Linked DNA regions of Gluconacetobacter diazotrophicus PA1 5. The protein of the gene in region 1 binds, or shares a complex with, the protein of each later gene. Links are inferred from orthologs where the notes say so. Each region holds a gene or a part of one and is shown on either strand. Other genes may lie near its edges. The genes, in order: xseA and GDI_RS08860.

Evidence for each region.
Region 2: the proteins of xseA (region 1) and GDI_RS08860 are in contact, whole or in part, in a cryo-EM structure (PDB 8TXR), measured with the Escherichia coli proteins. The link is inferred for Gluconacetobacter diazotrophicus PA1 5 from one-to-one orthologs.

Annotation. Positions count from the first base shown.
Region 1 is NC_010125.1:3,614,903-3,623,107, forward strand. What follows is about bases 4,229-7,045. They hold xseA (exodeoxyribonuclease VII large subunit), read right to left. Parts: upstream 6,459-7,045; coding sequence 4,998-6,458; downstream 4,229-4,997. Other genes in these bases: GDI_RS16660 (helix-turn-helix domain-containing protein), read right to left, coding at 4,229-4,432; GDI_RS16665 (BA14K family protein), read right to left, coding at 4,589-4,984; purD (phosphoribosylamine--glycine ligase), read left to right, coding at 6,540-7,045. In the rest of the region: lepB (signal peptidase I), read left to right, coding at 1-174; GDI_RS16640 (DsbA family protein), read right to left, coding at 175-744; GDI_RS16645 (carbohydrate porin), read left to right, coding at 952-2,424; GDI_RS16650 (OmpH family outer membrane protein), read right to left, coding at 2,471-3,304; GDI_RS16655 (hypothetical protein), read left to right, coding at 3,449-3,847; more of GDI_RS16660, read right to left, coding at 3,959-4,228; more of purD, read left to right, coding at 7,046-7,820; GDI_RS16680 (YciE/YciF ferroxidase family protein), read left to right, coding at 8,115-8,205. UniProt on the Escherichia coli protein: Bidirectionally degrades single-stranded DNA into large acid-insoluble oligonucleotides, which are then degraded further into small acid-soluble oligonucleotides.
Region 2 is NC_010125.1:1,893,207-1,902,394, forward strand. Bases 6,286-9,188 are described here. They hold GDI_RS08860 (exodeoxyribonuclease VII small subunit), read right to left. Parts: upstream 7,901-9,188; coding sequence 7,670-7,900; downstream 6,286-7,669. Other genes in these bases: dxs (1-deoxy-D-xylulose-5-phosphate synthase), read right to left, coding at 6,286-6,721; GDI_RS08855 (polyprenyl synthetase family protein), read right to left, coding at 6,727-7,662; GDI_RS08865 (sulfurtransferase TusA family protein), read right to left, coding at 8,041-8,298; GDI_RS08870 (ROK family protein), read left to right, coding at 8,433-9,188. In the rest of the region: trpS (tryptophan--tRNA ligase), read right to left, coding at 1-675; GDI_RS08830 (FKBP-type peptidyl-prolyl cis-trans isomerase), read right to left, coding at 740-1,237; GDI_RS08835 (argininosuccinate synthase), read right to left, coding at 1,286-2,515; 23S rRNA (adenine(2503)-C(2))-methyltransferase RlmN, read right to left, coding at 2,649-3,863; GDI_RS08845 (TlyA family RNA methyltransferase), read right to left, coding at 3,945-4,685; more of dxs, read right to left, coding at 4,718-6,285. UniProt on the Escherichia coli protein: Bidirectionally degrades single-stranded DNA into large acid-insoluble oligonucleotides, which are then degraded further into small acid-soluble oligonucleotides.

The DNA.
Region 1 (8,205 bases):
GCCGACAGCCGCGTGCCGCAGGCACAAGGCGGCGTGGGCCTGCTGCCGCTCTGGAACCTTCAGGGCAAGGTGGAGGTCATCACCGCCTCGCGCGACAGCGCGGCGCCGGTCGGTAGCGTCGGCCAGTATCTGGCTTCGGTCCGTCCGGACCGGTTCCTGAAATGGGTGCGCTGATCACGCGCCCGATGCCGGCAGCAGGTGCGACACCCATTCCGCCACCGTGTCGCCGCTGCTCATGGACGGCTGCACCAGTCCGTCAATCATGAAGGTCGGCGAGACGTGGATGCCGTTCTGCCGGGCATATTTGCAGTGCCACTTGATTTCCCGGTCCAGGTCGGGAATGGCGAAGGCCTCGGCCAGCGCGACGCCGCTACAGGCTTCGATCCGCGCGATGATCTGGTTGGGCGTGGCGTCCATGTTCGGGCCGGCGCAATGATGCGCGAATTCGAATTCCTCGCGATGAGCCACCACCGCCGCCATCACGGCCCGGGCGGTCTCCCGCCCCCCCGGCAGGGTGGACGCCGCCAGGATGCAGCGCACGATCACCCCGGAATACATGTGCCAGGGTTGCGATTGCAGGCGGAGCCTGACGGTAATCCGATCCATGCCCGCCTGCGCCAGCAGGTCGTCCAGCTTGCCGAAGGCGCGGACGGAAAACGGGCAGGTCGGCTCCAGGAACATCTCGAACACTCTCGGGCCATGGCCCCAGGTCAGAGGGTCGGCATGCCATGTCTTCGTCGTCATTCCCTTCGCTCCCGCTTCCCGTGGTCCCGGTTCCGTCCCGGGTTCGCGGTCCAATCTCCATCCTGACGCCGGAACAGGCAAGCCGCGCCCGGGCAGGCAAAACCGGATAATTTTCTTGTATTGACGCGGCAATGCGGGGACAGCCATGCTGAAACGTGATACGTGGTGCGCCTTTTCCTTTCGACTCAGCGGTCAGTTGCCCCCTCAATGCGGTTCCTCTCTGTCCGGCGCATCGACCGGTCCTTTCGTCGCGGACTGACGGCCTGCGCGCTCAGCACCCTTCTGCCGCATTGCATCCCCGCCGCACACGCGCAGGTGCTCGATAACGATATCGGCTCGGCCCCCAGCATCCGCGTCAGCACGCCGCTGCCCGCGGCGGCGTCGCTGACGACATCCGTTCCGCCCTTTTCCCAGCCCGAGGCGCTGTTTCCCAACCCGTTCGGGCTGACGAGATACCTGCGCGATCGCGGCATCAATTTCCTGTTCGACAACACCAACGAATTCGCGGGCGCGCTGACGCAGCCGACCCCCGGATTCCGGAATTATCGCCAGGGCGCCAGCAATGCCGGTCAGTACGCCAACGAACTGGACATCAACTGGGAGAAGCTGGCGGGCCTGGCCGGCTTTGCCACCCATGTCATCACGGTGGGGCGGTACGGCACCACCGCCAACCGCATGTTCGGCGACTGGCTGGACCACGCGTCGGAAGATTACGGCGGCGGCGGCAACGTCGCGGTGCATCTGGTGCTGGCCTATGGCGAGGAAACCCTGTTCGGCGGCCGCCTGGCCATCGCGGCGGGGCGTATTCCCCTGGCGTCGGATTTCGCGGCCAGCCCGCTGTTCTGCAATTTCATGAACGGCAGCATGTGCGGCCGCCCCAAGGGCATTACGGATTCGAACTACATGCCAGGCTATCCGGCCTCGACCTGGGGGTTCCGCGTCCGGGGCCGACCCACCCGCGCCACCTATATCCAGACCGGTGTCTATCCGATGGAAAACGGCGTCTATGCCGTGGCCCAGCACCGCACCGGGTTCAAGTTCAACGGGTCCAACATCCTGGGCTACACCATCCCCGTCGAAACGGGATGGGAACCCGTGTTCGGGCACGGCACGCTGCCCGGACATTACAAGGTCGGGGCGGCGGCGCTGGACGAACCGATGCCCGACAACCTGTTCGACAACGACGGGCGGCCCTACGCGCTGAGCGGCCGCGCGCCGCGCATGCACAGCGCGGGATGGGAAAGCTGGGCGATGTTCGACCAGCGGCTCTATCACCCGAAAGGTGGCGGCAAGGATGCCGGAATCACGATGCTGACCGGCATCACCTATAACGATCCGCATACGTCACTGCGGAACTACGTGGGCTATGTCGCCTTCCTGGACCGGGGTTTCTGGCCCTCGCGCCCCTTCGACACGATCGGCGCCGCGTTTACCTATACCAAAATCGACCGTGGGGTGTCGCTGACCGACGGGTACCTGATGAACGTGGGAAAGTCCCTGCCGAACCACGCGACCGGCATCCAGGGCCATGCCGAGGTGCTGGAAGTGAACTACGCCATCCATGTCTGCCGTGGCGTGGTGTTCCAGCCGGTGTTCGAATATTATTTCAACCCCAACGCCCAGTCCAACCTGCGCAACGCCACGCTGCTGGGCTTCAAGAGCCATATCGAAATCCTGTGACCGGGCGCGCCGGTTCGTCGTCGGCGCGCCTCCGCAGAGACAGGCTTTACCCCTGCTGGTTCGGGTCGGTCATCTGCACGGGCGCGGTGGGGAACTTGCCCGATTTCGCGATCACTTCCGGGTCCTCGTTCGCCGCGGGCAGGTAGACATGCGGCAGCACGGCGTTCAGCCGGCTGGCAACCTGCTCGCTGATATCGACCTGCGGCCCATGCAGGACCGTGCCGCTGGACTGCACCACGATCGTCAGTCCGCGCGACTTCGCCACCGTGGCCAGAACCTGGTCCACCTCGCGCTGGACCTGGTTCAGCGCGATCTGGGTGTCTTCCTGCAGGATACGGTTGCGGTTGCCGAATTTCTGCCGGTCGGCCGCCAGGCGCTGCTGCAGCGCGCGCTGCTGGGCCTCGGCCTGGTCGCGGGGGGCATTCAGCATGCGCTGGCGCAGGGCCTGGATCTGTTCCTCCTCGGCTCGGACATCGTGGATCAGCGCCTCGCGCCGGGTTCCCATTTCCTGCTCGACCTGCTGGACGGCGACGGACTGGCGCATGATCTCGTTGGTATCGAACACGCCGATCACCGGCTGCGGCGGGCGGGCGCCCGCGGGCAGCGGGCCGAAATCGGGCACCGGGGGGGCCGGCAGCACGGGCGGGGGCCCACCGCCGGCCACACCGTCCTGGCTGGCCGCGGCCGGGGCGGGGGCGGCCGGCGCAGCGGCGGGCGCCAGGCCCGCGCCCATCGCGGCCGCGACGCACAGGCCGGCCAGAATCCGCCGGCCAAGCGGGGTCATCCCGGTCCGATGGCCAGGAACACGGGGAAAATCGATCATGGTCGCGGTCCGTGACAGTTGCATGGGGCGCGGCAGGGCGCGAAGCAGAAAGGACATGTCTTGTTGCCTAGCGGATCGCCAGGGACCTGAACAGTCCTCGACCGCCGGAAAGCGGGGCGCGCGATGCCGAACGGGACACAAAACCATGCGCCACCGGGCCGCGTTCCGGCACCACCCATCACCACGCGAAAGACAGCCCCGATGACAACGCACTCCAGCCCTACCCGGACGCCACGGGCCGCCCTGCTGCGGACCGTCCTGCTGCCGGCCGCCCTGGCCATCCCCTGGGTCGCGCCCCTGGCTGCCCGGGCGGCCCCGCCGCCGGCCGCGCCCTCCCGGGCCGCACAGCCGCATTCCGCCTATCCCGACGGCACCGGCGATTCGCTCATCGACCGCCTGAACGCGGCGCAGACGGCCCCGAACTATCGCGGGCCGATCTATTATCCCGGCCAGGCGATTCCCCCGGCCCAGCCCACGGACGTCCAGGCGCTGCCGCCCACCGTGCCGCAGGTGGTGCCCCCGCCACCGGTGGGCGAACGCGCGCCCCTGCCGCCGATGGGGCCGCCCGTTCCCCCCTGCGCGGCGACATCATCGTGCTGAAGGCCCGAATGCCGGAACGCGGGTCATAATTTGGTTACAATTCAATCCTACACAGGCAGGTGTGACGCCGGTGCGTGATGCCAATGTTCCCGGCGTCACGCCCGCTGTTCCCTACAGCCGCCACACCAGCGGCGTATGCGACAGGAAGATCACCCCCAGCCCCGATACGAACAGCATCTTCAGCACCAGGGGGCTGCCCACCGACACCAGCGCGTTCAGGGTCAGGATCTGCATGCAGGGATCGACCGGCCCGCGCCGCCGGCCATGCGCGTCGAAATCGACCGTCGTGGCGGCGCGGACCCGCCATTCCTGCCGCTGCCGCGCCTGCTCGGCCATGGAAATCCGCGCCTCCGCATACAGCGTGGCCACATAGCGATCCAGGTCCTCGACCCGGTACATCGCATTCCTGCCATGGCGTGCCGCCGGACGCGGGCCCGCATTCAGCAGGCCCAGGATCCGCAGCCGCCGCGCGGGAATGCCCAGGTAAAGCGCAGCATCCTCCAGCGGCAACATGCGCCGCAGGGGGAAGTGATGGACGGTCGCCGCACCGTCATCGGCGCCATCCACAGGGGAATGGCCGGTCATGATGGAACGATGTTGCCCCGCCCCGCCGACTGTCAATCAGAACCTGCGCCGCACGGCCGTTTCCCGATAACGGTTGTGCGACCGGCCGGATTTCGCGCCTTCGGGCCTGCTCCGCGAATGCGGGCAGGACAGGCGGGAGCGGCCCGGAACAGGCGTCTACCGGCACACGTGCCGGTTTCCGTCGGCCCCGATATAGGTCCCGGTCAGCGGATCGAAACAGGCATTGGCGGTGCAGGCATTGCCCGAGGCCAGGGGCGCCGGGTTCACCCTGGCGGCCATGGCCAGCCCCTCGCGCGCCGCGGCGCCGCACAGCGGCGTGTCGGCGGGGGCGGAGGGGTCGTTGACCAGTTGCGCCTCGTTCGCCGGCGGGGGCGTTTCGACCACCGTGCCAGGCGCGAATTGCAGCGGCGGCCGGCGGGCCGGCGCCGTCCGGGCCGTGGGCGGCACCGGCTGCGCCGCGCACCCCATCAGGCACAGCACGGGCAGCAGCAGCACCGGCAGGAACAGGGCCGGCCGGGCACGCCCGGACGGCGAGAGGAGAAGCTGTTTCAAGATCCGCTGCCTTTCAGATATCCAGCCGCCCCTGGGCGGCCTCGCCGGACCTGTCGGCGCGCACCGCCGCCTCGCCATCCGCGAAGATCAGCACCAGCCGGCCGCCCGGACGGACGTCGGCGGCGCGGGTGACGGGCACCCCCGCCGGGTCGCGCACCAGGACATAGCCGCGTTCCAGCACCGCCATGGGCGACAACGACTCCAGCCGCCCGGCCAGCCCGGCCAGGTGGGCACGCCGCTCGCGCAGCATCGCCGCCAGCGGGGCCGGGCGCAGGCGCGTCCTGTCCGCCCGCGCGTGCCCGTCGCGCAGGGCCTGGCGCAGGCCGGATTGCAGGTGGCTGGCCGCCAGCGCCAGCCTGGCCCGGCGCGGGCCGGTCAGCAGGCTGGCGGACGGCATGGCCCGTTCCACCGCCAGCAGCGCCGCGCGCCGCCGCGCGACCAGCGCCGGCAGCGCCATGTCCAGCCGGTGGCCGCGATCGTCCAGCCGCATCCGCGCCGTGCCCAGCAGCGACGGCAGGTCGGGCAGACGGGCCGCCGCCCGGTCCAGCCGCAGCCGCAGCGTCTGCGTCAGGCGCGCCAGCCCGCTGGTCAGCCGGGCCGCGCGATGCCCCAGATCGGCCACCAGCTCGGCCCTGGCCGGGGCCGCCAGTTCGGCCGCCGCCGTGGGGGTGGGCGCGCGCCGGTCCGACACGAAATCGATCAGCGTGGTGTCGGTTTCGTGCCCCACGGCGGAAATCAGCGGAATGCGGCACGCCGCCGCCGCCCGCAGCACCACCTCGTCGTTGAAGGCCATCAGGTCTTCCAGCGACCCGCCGCCGCGCGCGACGATCAGCACGTCGGGGCGCGGGATCGGCCCCCTGCCGTCGATGGCGTCGAACCCCGCGATGGCGGCGGCGATCTGCGCGGCCGCCGCCTCGCCCTGCACCGCGACCGGCCAGACCAGCAGCCGGCGGGGAAAGCGCCGCGCGATGGTGGTGCGGATATCGTGCATCACCGCCCCCTGGGCGGACGTCACCACGCCGATCACGTCGGGCAGGAACGGCAGCGCCCGCTTGCCCGCCGCGTCGAACAGCCCCTCCGCCGCCAGCTTCAGCCGCAGCCGCTCGATCCGCGCCAGCAGCGCGCCCTCGCCCGCGTAGTCCAGCCGGTCGATGATCAACTGGTAGGACGAGCGTTCGCCATAGGACGAGATCTTGCCCGTCGCCACGACCTCGACCCCGTTTTCCGGCTTCAGCCCCAGCCGCGACACCGACCCGCGCCACACCACCGAGGAGATCTTCCCCCCCTCGTCCTTCAGCGAGAAATAGAGATGCCCGGACGGATAGCGCTTGAATTCCGTGATCTCGCCGCGCACGCGCACCCGGCCGAACGTGCCCTCCAGCGTGCGCCGGATCGCCCCCGAAATCTCGGAGACCGAATATTCGGGCACGTTGCCCGCCCCGGCCGTGCCGGAGTCGCGAAGAGGTTCGTCCATCGCCACAGGGTATGATAGAGACGGCGTCCCCGGAAGCCTGAGTATGAACCAGGCCGGGCGTGAACTGTTGGAGCGGATGGGATGCGGGTGCTGCTGGTCGGATCGGGCGGACGGGAACATGCGATGGCGGAAGCGATCGCGCGCTCGCCCAGGCTCGAGGCCCTGTTCATCGCCCCCGGCAACCCCGGCACGGCGGCGCTGGGCACCAACGTCGCCATCGCCGCCGACGACGTACCCGCCCTGGTCGCCCTGGCCCGGGCCGAGCGGATCGACCTGGTGGTGCCGGGCCCCGAGGCCCCGCTGGTCGCGGGCCTGGCCGACGCCTGCGCCCAGGCCGGCATCCCCTGCGCCGGCCCCAGCCGCGCGGCGGCGGAACTGGAAGGCAGCAAGAGCTTCACCAAGGAAATCTGCGACGCGGCGTCCATCCCCACCGCGCGGTGGGAACGGTTCGACGCCGCCGCCCCGGCGCTGGACTTCGTCCGCCGTCGCGGCGCGCCGATCGTGATCAAGGCCGACGGGCTGGCGGCCGGCAAGGGCGTCGTCGTGGCCCAGACCGTGGCCGAGGCCGAGGAGGCGATCCGCGCCATGATGGACGACGCCGCCCTGGGCGAGGCCGGCCGGTCGGTGGTGATCGAGGAATGCCTGACCGGCGACGAAATCTCGCTGTTCGCCTTCTGCGCCGACGATACCGCCGTGCTGATCGGCGCGGCGCAGGACCACAAGCGCATCGGCGAGGGCGATACCGGCCCGAACACCGGCGGCATGGGCGCGGTGTCACCCCCCGCCGGGTTCGACCGCGCGCGGCAGGAAGCGGCGCTGGACCTGCTGGTCCGCCCGATGCTGGCCGAGATGGTCCGTCGCGGCACGCCGTTCCGGGGCGTGATCTTCGCCGGGCTGATGCTGACCGAAGACGGCCCCAAGCTGATCGAATACAATGTCCGCTTCGGCGACCCCGAGGCCCAGGCCCTGCTGATCCGCCTGCAATCCGACCTGCTGCCCGCCCTGGCCTCGGTCGCGGACGGCACGCTGGACGCGGCGGACATCCGCTTTTCCGACGACCATTCCGTCAGCATCGTGCTGGCCGCGCGCGGCTATCCCGGCAGGCCCGCCGCCGGCGGCGTGATCGCGGGCCTGGAACAGGCCGGGGCGCTTCCGGGGGTGCACGTCTTCCATGCCGGCACCAGGCGCGACGACCAGGGCCGGATCGTGGCGGCGGGCGGGCGCGTGCTGACGGTCTGCGCCACCGGCCCCACCCTGGCCCAGGCCCGCGCCCGCGCCTATGACGGCGTGGCCGCCATCCGCTGGGACGACGCGGTCTGGCGCCGCGACATCGGCGAGCGGGCGCTGCGCGCCTCGTCCTGAGCCACGGCGGGAGAAATTCCCGCCGTCCGGAAACCATCCAGACCAAAACGCGTATTTTCGGATGTGGCTTTCCATTGGGGGAGTCATATCCGCGTATGCGCGTAACGATTCCGATCGCCAGGATATCCCGGATACGGGCCAACGCTCCCTGCGCGACAGGACGCCGCGTGGACCACCGATATCCCGCGGACGCAACGCCGCCCTCTCCAGCAGAACCTGCACGTGTAGAGGCTGATTTTCCGGGACGACGTTTGCCGACCCCGTGCGGGGCCATAAAATGGAAAGGCAATCATCATGGCAACCCAGGACAAGACTCTGTCCGACGCGTTCTACGAAACGCTGAAGGACATCTATTTCGCCGAAAAGCAGATCCTGAAGGCGCTCC
Region 2 (9,188 bases), 1.7 Mb from region 1 along the record:
GTCGGTCTTGGCCCGGCGGATCTTCAGCGCGATCGCGTCGGCGTCGTCGGTCATCTCGATCCGGCTCTGGGCCGACGGATCGGATTTGGACATCTTCTTGGTGCCGTCGCGCAGGCTCATGACCCGCGCGGCGCCGGCAGGAATCAGGGCCTCGATCGCCGGGAAGAAGTCCACGCCGTAATCGTGGTTGAATTTCTGTGCGATGTCGTTAGCCAGTTCCAGATGCTGGCGCTGGTCGTCCCCGACGGGCACCCGCGTCGCCTTGTAGGCCAGGATGTCGGCCGCCATCAGGTTGGGGTAGATATACAGGCCGGCCGAATGGTTTTCGCGGTCCTTGCCGGCCTTGTCCTTGAACTGCGTCATCCGGTTCAGCCAGCCCAGGCGCGACACGCAGTTGAAGATCCAGCCCAGCCGGGCATGGGCGCTGACGGCGGACTGGTTGAACAGGATATGGGCCTTGGGGTCGATCCCCGCCGCCAACAGCACGGCGGTCTGGGCCAGCGTCTGCTGGCGCAGCGCCTCAGGGTCCTGCCACACCGTGATGGCGTGCAGGTCCACGAGGCAGAAGATGCACTCATGGTCCTGCTGCAGCGCGACCCAGTTGCGGATCGCGCCCAGATAGTTGCCCAATTGCGGAATGCCGGTCGGCTGAATGCCGGAAAAGATGCGTTGCATGGCCGTTCTTTTCAGGCGTTTCCCCCCGTCCGGTCAAGCCGTCCGGTCCGGGGGGACATGCCGGCTACTGCGGCTTGGAGACACCCAGAAGCTGGATCTTGAAGACCAGCGGGCTGTCCGCCGGGATGATGCCCATCGAGCGATGGCCATACCCCAGTTCCGGCGGAACGTAGAGCATCCAGATATCGCCGACATGCATCAGCGGCAGGCCTTCCATCCAGCCCTTGATGACGCCGTCCAGCGGCATCTGCATATAGGCGCCCTGGCCGTGCTGGTCCGAACTGTCGAAGATGCCGCCTTCGGGCAGGCGGCCTTCGTAGATCACCATCATGACATCGCCCGGAACGGGGCTCTGCCCGTCCTTGGGGCCGGATTTCAGGACCTTGTAGGCCAGGCCGTCGGGCAGCGACTGGACGCCGGGCTCGGCCCGGACCTTGGCCATGAATTGCGCCGGGGTCATCTCCGGCTTGTATTCCTCGGGGCGGCTCCCCCCGCAGGCCGCCAGCGGCAGGGCCAGGGAAGAAGCGAGAAGGAGGGGAATGAAGCGGGACAGACGTTTCATGACACCTCGGTCAGACAGGACGAATGGAACGACATGCGGGACGCGATCCTACAGCGCGCCGCCGCGCCGTCCGATCTGCGCGCCCAGACGCAGACGCAGGGCGTTCAGCTTGATGAAGCCCAGTGCATCGCTTTGATTATACGCCCCTTCGTCGTCTTCGAATGTCACAACGCGGGTATCGTACAGGCTATGGGGGCTTTCCCGCCCGACGCAGATCACATTGCCCTTGTACAGCTTCAGCCGCACGCGTCCGGTCACGGAATGCTGGCTTTCGTCGATCAGGGCCTGGAGCATGCGCCGCTCGGGCGAGAACCAGAAGCCGTTATAGATCAGTTCGGCATAGCGGGGCATCAGGCTGTCCTTCAGGTGCCCGGCCTCGCGGTCCAGCGTGATGGTTTCCATGCTGCGATGCGCCGCCAGCAGGATGGTGCCGCCCGGCGTTTCGTAGATGCCGCGCGACTTCATGCCGACGAAGCGGTTTTCCACCAGGTCCAGCCGCCCGATCCCGTTGGCCTTGCCCAGTTCGTTCAGCCGCGCCAGCAGCGTGGCGGGGGACAGGGTGACGCCGTTCAGCGCCACCGGGTCGCCCGAGACGAAATCGATCGCGATTTCGGTCGCGACGTCCGGCGCGGCCTCGGGCGAGATCGTGCGCTGGAAGACGATTTCATCGGGTGCGACGGCAGGGTCTTCCAGCAGCTTGCCTTCGGACGAGGAGTGCAGCAGGTTGGCATCGACCGAGAACGGGGCCTCGCCGCGCTTGTCCTTCGCGATAGGGATCTGATGTTCCTCGGCGAAGGCCAGCAGCCGCGTGCGCGAGGTCAGGTCCCATTCCCGCCAGGGGGAGATGACCGTCACGTCGGGCTTCAGCGCGTAATAGGCCAGTTCGAAGCGCACCTGGTCGTTGCCCTTGCCCGTCGCGCCATGGGCCACGGCGTCGGCACCCACGGCCTCGGCGATTTCGATCTGGCGCTGGGCGATCAGCGGACGCGCGATGGAGGTCCCCAGCAGGTACTGGCCTTCATACAGCGTGTTGGCGCGGAACATCGGGAAGACGAAGTCCTTGACGAAGGTCTCGCGCAGGTCCTCGACGAAGATTTCCTTCACGCCGAACATTTCGGCCTTCTTGCGGGCGGGTTCCAGTTCCTCGCCCTGGCCGAGGTCGGCGGTGAAGGTGACGACCTCGCACCCGTAGGTGGTCTGCAGCCAGCGCAGAATTACCGATGTATCGAGCCCGCCGGAATAGGCGAGCACGACCTTCTTGACGTCCTTTACGGCCATGGGGAGGACACTCCTGTCGTCGAGGCTGCGCGATGATGCGGCGTTCCGCACCGATGTTCCGGGTCCTAGCACCGGATCGCCGCCGGTGCCAGCGGGCGCGCCGCCAATTCGGCGGCGTGCCTGTGTCCGGGGCTCAGGCCGTGGCGTTCCGGCGCTCGCGCTCGCTTTCCGTCCGCAACTGGCCGCACGCGGCCAGGATGTCGCGCCCGCGCGGCATGCGGATCGGCGAGGCGAAGCCCGCATCCATCACGATCTGGGCGAATTTCGCCAGTTGTTCGCGCGTGGACGGCTTGTAGGCGCTGCCGGGCCACGGGTTGAACGGGATCAGGTTGACCTTCGCGGGGATGCCGGCGATCAGGCGGACCAGTTCGCGGGCTTCGGCCTCGCTGTCATTCACGCCGCGCAACATGATGTATTCGAACGTGATGCGCCGTGCGTTGCTGGCGGTGGGATAGCGGCGGCACGCCGCGATCAGGTCCTCGATCGGATATTTGCGGTTCAGCGGGACGATCTCGTCACGCAGGTCGTTGCGCACCGCGTGCAGCGAGATCGCGAGGTTGATTCCCAGTTCGGACCCGCACTGGTCCATCATCGGGATCACGCCCGAGGTGGACAGGGTAATGCGGCGGCGCGACAGGCCGATGCCCTCGCCATCCATGATGATCTTCATCGCCTTGGCGATGTTCTCGTAATTATACAGCGGCTCGCCCATGCCCATCAGCACGATGGTCGACAGCAGGCGCGGCGTGTCGCCCTTTGGGCTGGGCCATTCGCCGTAGCTGTCGCGTGCCGCCATGAACTGGCCGACGATTTCCGCCGCCCCCAGGTTGCGCACCAGCTTCTGCGTGCCGGTATGGCAGAAGGTGCAGGACAGCGTGCAGCCGACCTGCGAGGAAATGCAGACAGCGCCCCGATCCTCGCGCCGGTCGGGGATATAGACCGTCTCGGCCTCCTGCCCGTCGCGGAAGCGGAAGAGGAACTTGCGGGTCTCGTCCGTCGAGGTCTGCACCATCGCCGCATCGGGCCGGCCGACGACGAAACGCTCGGCCAGCTTCGCCTGCAACGGCTTGGCGATCGAGGACATGCGTGCGAAATCCGTGACGCCCTGGTGATAGATCCAGTGCCACAACTGCTTGGTACGAAAGGGCTTCTCGCCGATTTCCACCAGCGCCTGCGTCAGTTCTTCGCGCGACAGGCCGACCAGTTCGCGCCGTCCGTCGGGCAGCACGCCGGCCGGTGGGGCGAACAGCGCGGATTTTGCCAGAATCCGCTTTCGTTCGACCTCGGTCATCGAGGCCGCCAGTCCGGTTTCGGCGGGCTGCTGGGCGGGGGCGGGAACGGCGGTCATGGACAGGTACTCATGCAACGGACGTGGGCGAAGGGCGGAATCCGCGCTGCCTATCACATCCGGACGCAAATGGGGGAATTACTATCCGTCCCGCCGCGCGGCGATCAGGAATTCGCGGTTGCCTTCCGGGCCCGTGATCGGGCTGGGTTCGATCCCCAGCACCGTCCAGCCGGGCATGGCGGACCACCAGTCGCGGATGGTGGCGCAGACCGCGTCATGGATCGCGGGGTCGCGCACCACGCCCTTTGGCCCCACCGCGTCGCGCCCGGCCTCGAATTGCGGCTTGATCAGGGCCACGGCCCCGGCGCCCGGACGGCACAACGCCAGCCCGGCGGGCAGGACCGTGCGCAGGCCGATGAAGCTGGCATCGCAGACCAGCACGTCGATCGGGTCGGGGATCGTCGTCGCATCCAGCGCGCGGGCGTTGCATTTTTCCAGCACCGTCACGCGCGGGTCGCTGCGCAGCTTCCAGGCCAGTTGGCCATGCCCGACATCGACGGCATAGATTTTTGCCGCGCCGTGCGTCAGCAGGACGTCGGTGAAGCCGCCGGTCGACGCGCCGACATCCAGGCAGATGCCGCCTTCGGGCGACAGGCCGAAATGCGCCAGCGCATGCGCCAGTTTGATGCCGCCGCGCGACACCCAGGGATGATCCTGTCCCTTCAGCCGCAGCGGCGCGTCCTCGGGCAACTGGTCGCCGGCCTTGGCCACGCGCCGGTCGCCCGAAAAGACCAGGCCGGCCAGGATCAGCGCCTGGGCGCGGGTACGGCTTTCCACCAGTCCCCGGTCGACCAGCATCTGGTCCGCGCGTTGCTTGGCCACCTGTGCGCCCCTTCGTTCCTTTCCGGGGGCGGTCAGGCCGTCTGTTGGGACGCGGCAACCCCCAGGGCCTGCATGGCGCATGCGGCGATGGCTGGGGCGTCCAGGCCGGCCTGGTGGTATTGGGCGTCCTGGGTGTTGTGGTCGATGAAGCGGTCCGGCAGGGTCATGGGCCGGAAGCGGATGGTGTCCAGCAGCCCGGTGCGGGCCAGGTGGTGCATGACATAGGCGCCGAAACCGCCCTCGGCGCCGTCCTCGATGGTCAGCAGCACGGCGTGGTTGCGGGCCAGGTTCTCGATCAGCGCGGTATCCAGCGGCTTGGCGAAGCGGGCGTCGGCGACGGTGGGGGCCAGCCCCTGGGCGGCCAGCATGTCGGCGGCCTTCAGCACCTCGGCCAGGCGGGTGCCCAGCGACAGGATGGCGATACCGCCGGTCTCGCGCCCCGACTGGCGGCCCATCTCGCGGATGATGCGGCCGCGGCCGATCTCCAGGATCTCGCCGGCCTCGGGCAGCGCCAGGCCCAGCCCGTTGCCGCGCGGGTAGCGCAGGGCGATCGGCCCGGCATCGAAGGCGCAGGCGGTCGCCGTCATGTGCAGCAGTTCCAGCTCGTCGCTGGGGGCCATGATGGTCATGCCCGGCAGGCAGCCCAGATAGTTGATGTCGAACGCCCCGGCATGGGTGGCGCCGTCGGCGCCGACCAGCCCGGCGCGGTCGATGGCGAAGCGCACCGGCAGGTTCTGCAGCACCACGTCATGCATCACCTGGTCGTAGGCGCGCTGCAGGAAGGTGGAATAGATGGCGCAGAACGGCCGCAGCCCCTCGGTCGCCATGCCGGCGGCGAACGTCACCGCATGCTGTTCGGCGATGCCGACGTCGAAGAAGCGGTCGGGGCAGGCGCGGGCGAAGGCGTCCAGCCCGGTGCCCGAGGGCATGGCGGCGGTGACGGCGACGATGGTGTCGTCCTGCTTCGCCCGGCGCACCAGCTCGCGGCTGAACACCGAGGTATAGCTGGGCGGTCCCGGCGGGGCCTTCTTCTGCTCGCCGGTCACCACGTTGAACTTGGCCACCGCGTGGTACTTGTCACCCGCCGATTCGGCCGGGCGGTAGCCGCGTCCCTTCTCGGTGAGGATGTGCAGCAGGATCGGGCCCTTGTCGTCGGCGTCGCGCAGGTTGCGCAGGATCGGCACCAGCTGGTTCAGGTCGTGGCCGTCGACCGGGCCGACGTAGTAGAAGCCCAGCTCCTCGAACAGGGTGCCGCCGGTGATCATGCCGCGGGCATATTCATCGGCCTTCTTGGCGGTGCGCTCCAGCCGCTCGGGCAGGCGGCGGGCCACCTTGCCGGCCAGGTCGCGCAGGCCGAGGAACTGGCGCGAGGACATCAGCCGCGACAGGTAGTTGGACATGGCGCCGACCGGGGGCGCGATCGACATCTCGTTGTCGTTCAGCACCACGATCAGCCGCCCGGCGCCGGGACCGGCGACCGAGGCGTTGTTCATCGCCTCGTAGGCCATGCCGGCGGAAATCGAGCCGTCACCGATGACGGCGACGACGTTGCGCTCGCGATAGGCGGGGTCGTGCTCGGCGCGCAGGTGGTGCGCCACCGCCATGCCCAGCCCGGCGGAGATCGAGGTCGAGGAATGGGCGGCGCCGAACGGGTCGTATTCGCTCTCGCACCGGCGGGTGAAGCCCGACAGGCCGCCGGGCTGGCGCAGGGTGCGGATGCGCTCGCGCCGTCCGGTCAGGATCTTGTGCGGATAGGCCTGGTGGCCGACATCCCAGATCACCCGGTCGGCCGGGGTGTCGAACACCGCGTGCAGCGCCACCGTCAGCTCCACCACGCCCAGCGACGCGCCCAGGTGCCCGCCGGTGGTGGATACCGCGTCCACCGTCTCGGCCCGCAATTCCTCGGCCAGCTGCTTCAGCTGCTCCACCGACAGGTTCCGCAGGTCCTCGGGATACGCCACCCGGTCCAGCAGCGGAAAGCGGCCACGCGTCGGAACCGAGCCCCCCGGCTGTGCGCCTGTGTTCTGTTCGGACATGATACTCAGCTCCTGCGATCGACCACGTACTGGACGAGATTCCGGAGCCTGTCGGCTTCGGCACCGAAAACATCAAGATGCGATTCGGCCTGTTCGGCCACACGCCGCGCCTCGCGCGCGGCGCCGTCGACGCCCAGCAGGGCGACATAGGTGGATTTGCCCGCGGCCTGGTCCTTGCCGGCGGTCTTGCCCAGTTCCTCGGCGCTGGCCGTGGCGTCCAGCACGTCGTCGGCGATCTGGAAGGCGGCGCCCAGGTCGCGCCCATAGGCCGCGATGCGCGCGCGCGCCGGCAGGTCCGCGTCGCCCAGGATCGCCCCGGCTTCCGCCGCGTAGCGGATCAGGCAGCCGGTCTTCAGCGCGTGCAGGCGCTCGACCTCGGGCAGCGAAAGGGCGCGGCCCTCGCCATCCATGTCGATCATCTGGCCGCCGACCATGCCGGCGGCGCCCGACGCGGCGGCCAGCGCCGCGACCAGGCCGATGCGGATGGTGGCGCTGGGGTGGGTCGCGGTGTCCGTCAGGATCTCGAAGGCCATGGTCTGCAGGGCATCACCGGCCAGGATGGCGGTGGCCTCGTCGAATTTCCTGTGCGTCGAAGGCTGGCCGCGGCGCAGGTCGTCATTATCCATCGCCGGCAGGTCGTCATGCACCAGTGAATAGGCATGCAGCATCTCGACCGATGCGGCGACCCGATAGGCCCGGGCGGGCTCCACGCCGAACAGGCTTGCGACCTCCGCCGTCAGGTAGCCGCGCAGCCGCTTGCCGCCGCCCAGCGTCGCATAGCGCATCGCGTCCACCACCCGGCCTTCGGCGCCCGGCACCGGCGGAAGAAGGCTGTCGATCGCGGCCTCGATGGCCGTCGCCCTGTTCGACAGGGAGGACCGCAGCAGGCTGGCGCGATCCGCGGAGTTCTCCATGTGGGCTGTCGCAGTTGTCTGGCTCATCGGCGCATCAATCCATAGATTTCGTCTCCAGCGCGCCATCGGCGCGCTGGATAATCGCCTGAACGCGGGCGTCGGCCTCGTTCAGCTTGGTGTCGCAATATCGTCTCAGGGCCGCACCCCGCTCATAGGACGCGATGGCGTCCTGAAGCCGCAACTGCCCGCCTTCCAACTGACGCACGATCTCTTCCAACTGGGCGAGGGCGTCTTCGAAGGAGAGCTGGGACAGGTCTTCCGTCATGGGTGCGATACTTCCATCATGAGGCGGAGGAATTACTCCCTGCCGGGCGCTTCTGCCAAGGGCGTAGGGGATATGACATGAATTTGTGCAGCTTGTGGCATTTGGGCCACGTCTTTGGAACGAATGCGAAAATAAGCCGTCTAACTGCCGGGATCGGTGGCCGGTGCCTGCTCGGGACGGCGGCGGATGACGAAGGAAAGCACGCCCGCATCCTCGCCGAACGCGATCAGCGCATGGCCGGTCTCGCGGCAAAAAGCCTGGAAATCCGCCACACTGGCGCGGTCGGTGGCCACCACGCGCAGCCGGTCGCCGGGCCGCATGCCGCGCAGGGCCCGGTTGGCCTTCAGTACGGGAAGGGGGCAGCTCAGCCCTTTGACGTCGAGCACGGTCTCGCTCATGACATGGAATCTCCGGAGGCAAGGGCGCCGGGGGAGGGTGGAAACGCCCGCTTACCGGCTGTCTTTACGACATGGACCGACACACCATAAAAGAATCAGCCTCCATAGAAAATATCACGGATTACGGGATGGACATGACCGACTATCGGATCGGGATCGATTTCGGCGGGACCAAGATCGAGATTGCAGCTCTGGCCCGTAAGGACGGGCAGGAACTCGTCCGGCGGCGCATCGTCAACCCGGGCTATTATGACGGCGCGATCACCGCCATCCGCGACCTCGTCGCGGGCGTGGACACGGAACTGGGCGGCCAGGGGACCGTCGGGATCGGCATTCCGGGTTCGATCAGCCCAGACACCGGCGTCATCAAGAACGCCAACGCGACGTGGCTGAACAACCAGCCGTTCGGCCGCGACCTGACCGCCGCCGTGGGGCGCGAGGTCCGGGTCGAGAACGACGCCAACTGCTTCGCCCTGTCCGAGGCCGTGGACGGCGCGGGCGCGGGATTCGGCGTGGTCCTTGGCGTGATCATCGGCACCGGCATGGGTGCCGGCATCATCGTGAACGGCAAGCTGCTGATCGGCGCCCATCACATTGCCGGGGAATGGGGACACGTGCCGCTGCCCTGGCCGCGAATCGAGGAAATGCCGCTGCCCAAATGCTTCTGCGGCAACGAGGGCTGCCTGGAACGCTATCTGAGCGGGTCGGCCCTGGCCCAGGACTGGAAGGGACCGGGCAACCGCAGCACCGCCGGGATCGAAAGCGCGGCCGAGGACGGGGACCAGACGGCGATCGGGGCGCTGGACCGCTATATGGACCGCATGGCGCGGGCCTGCGCCATGGCGATCAACTTCCTCGACCCCGACGTCATCGTGCTGGGGGGCGGCGTA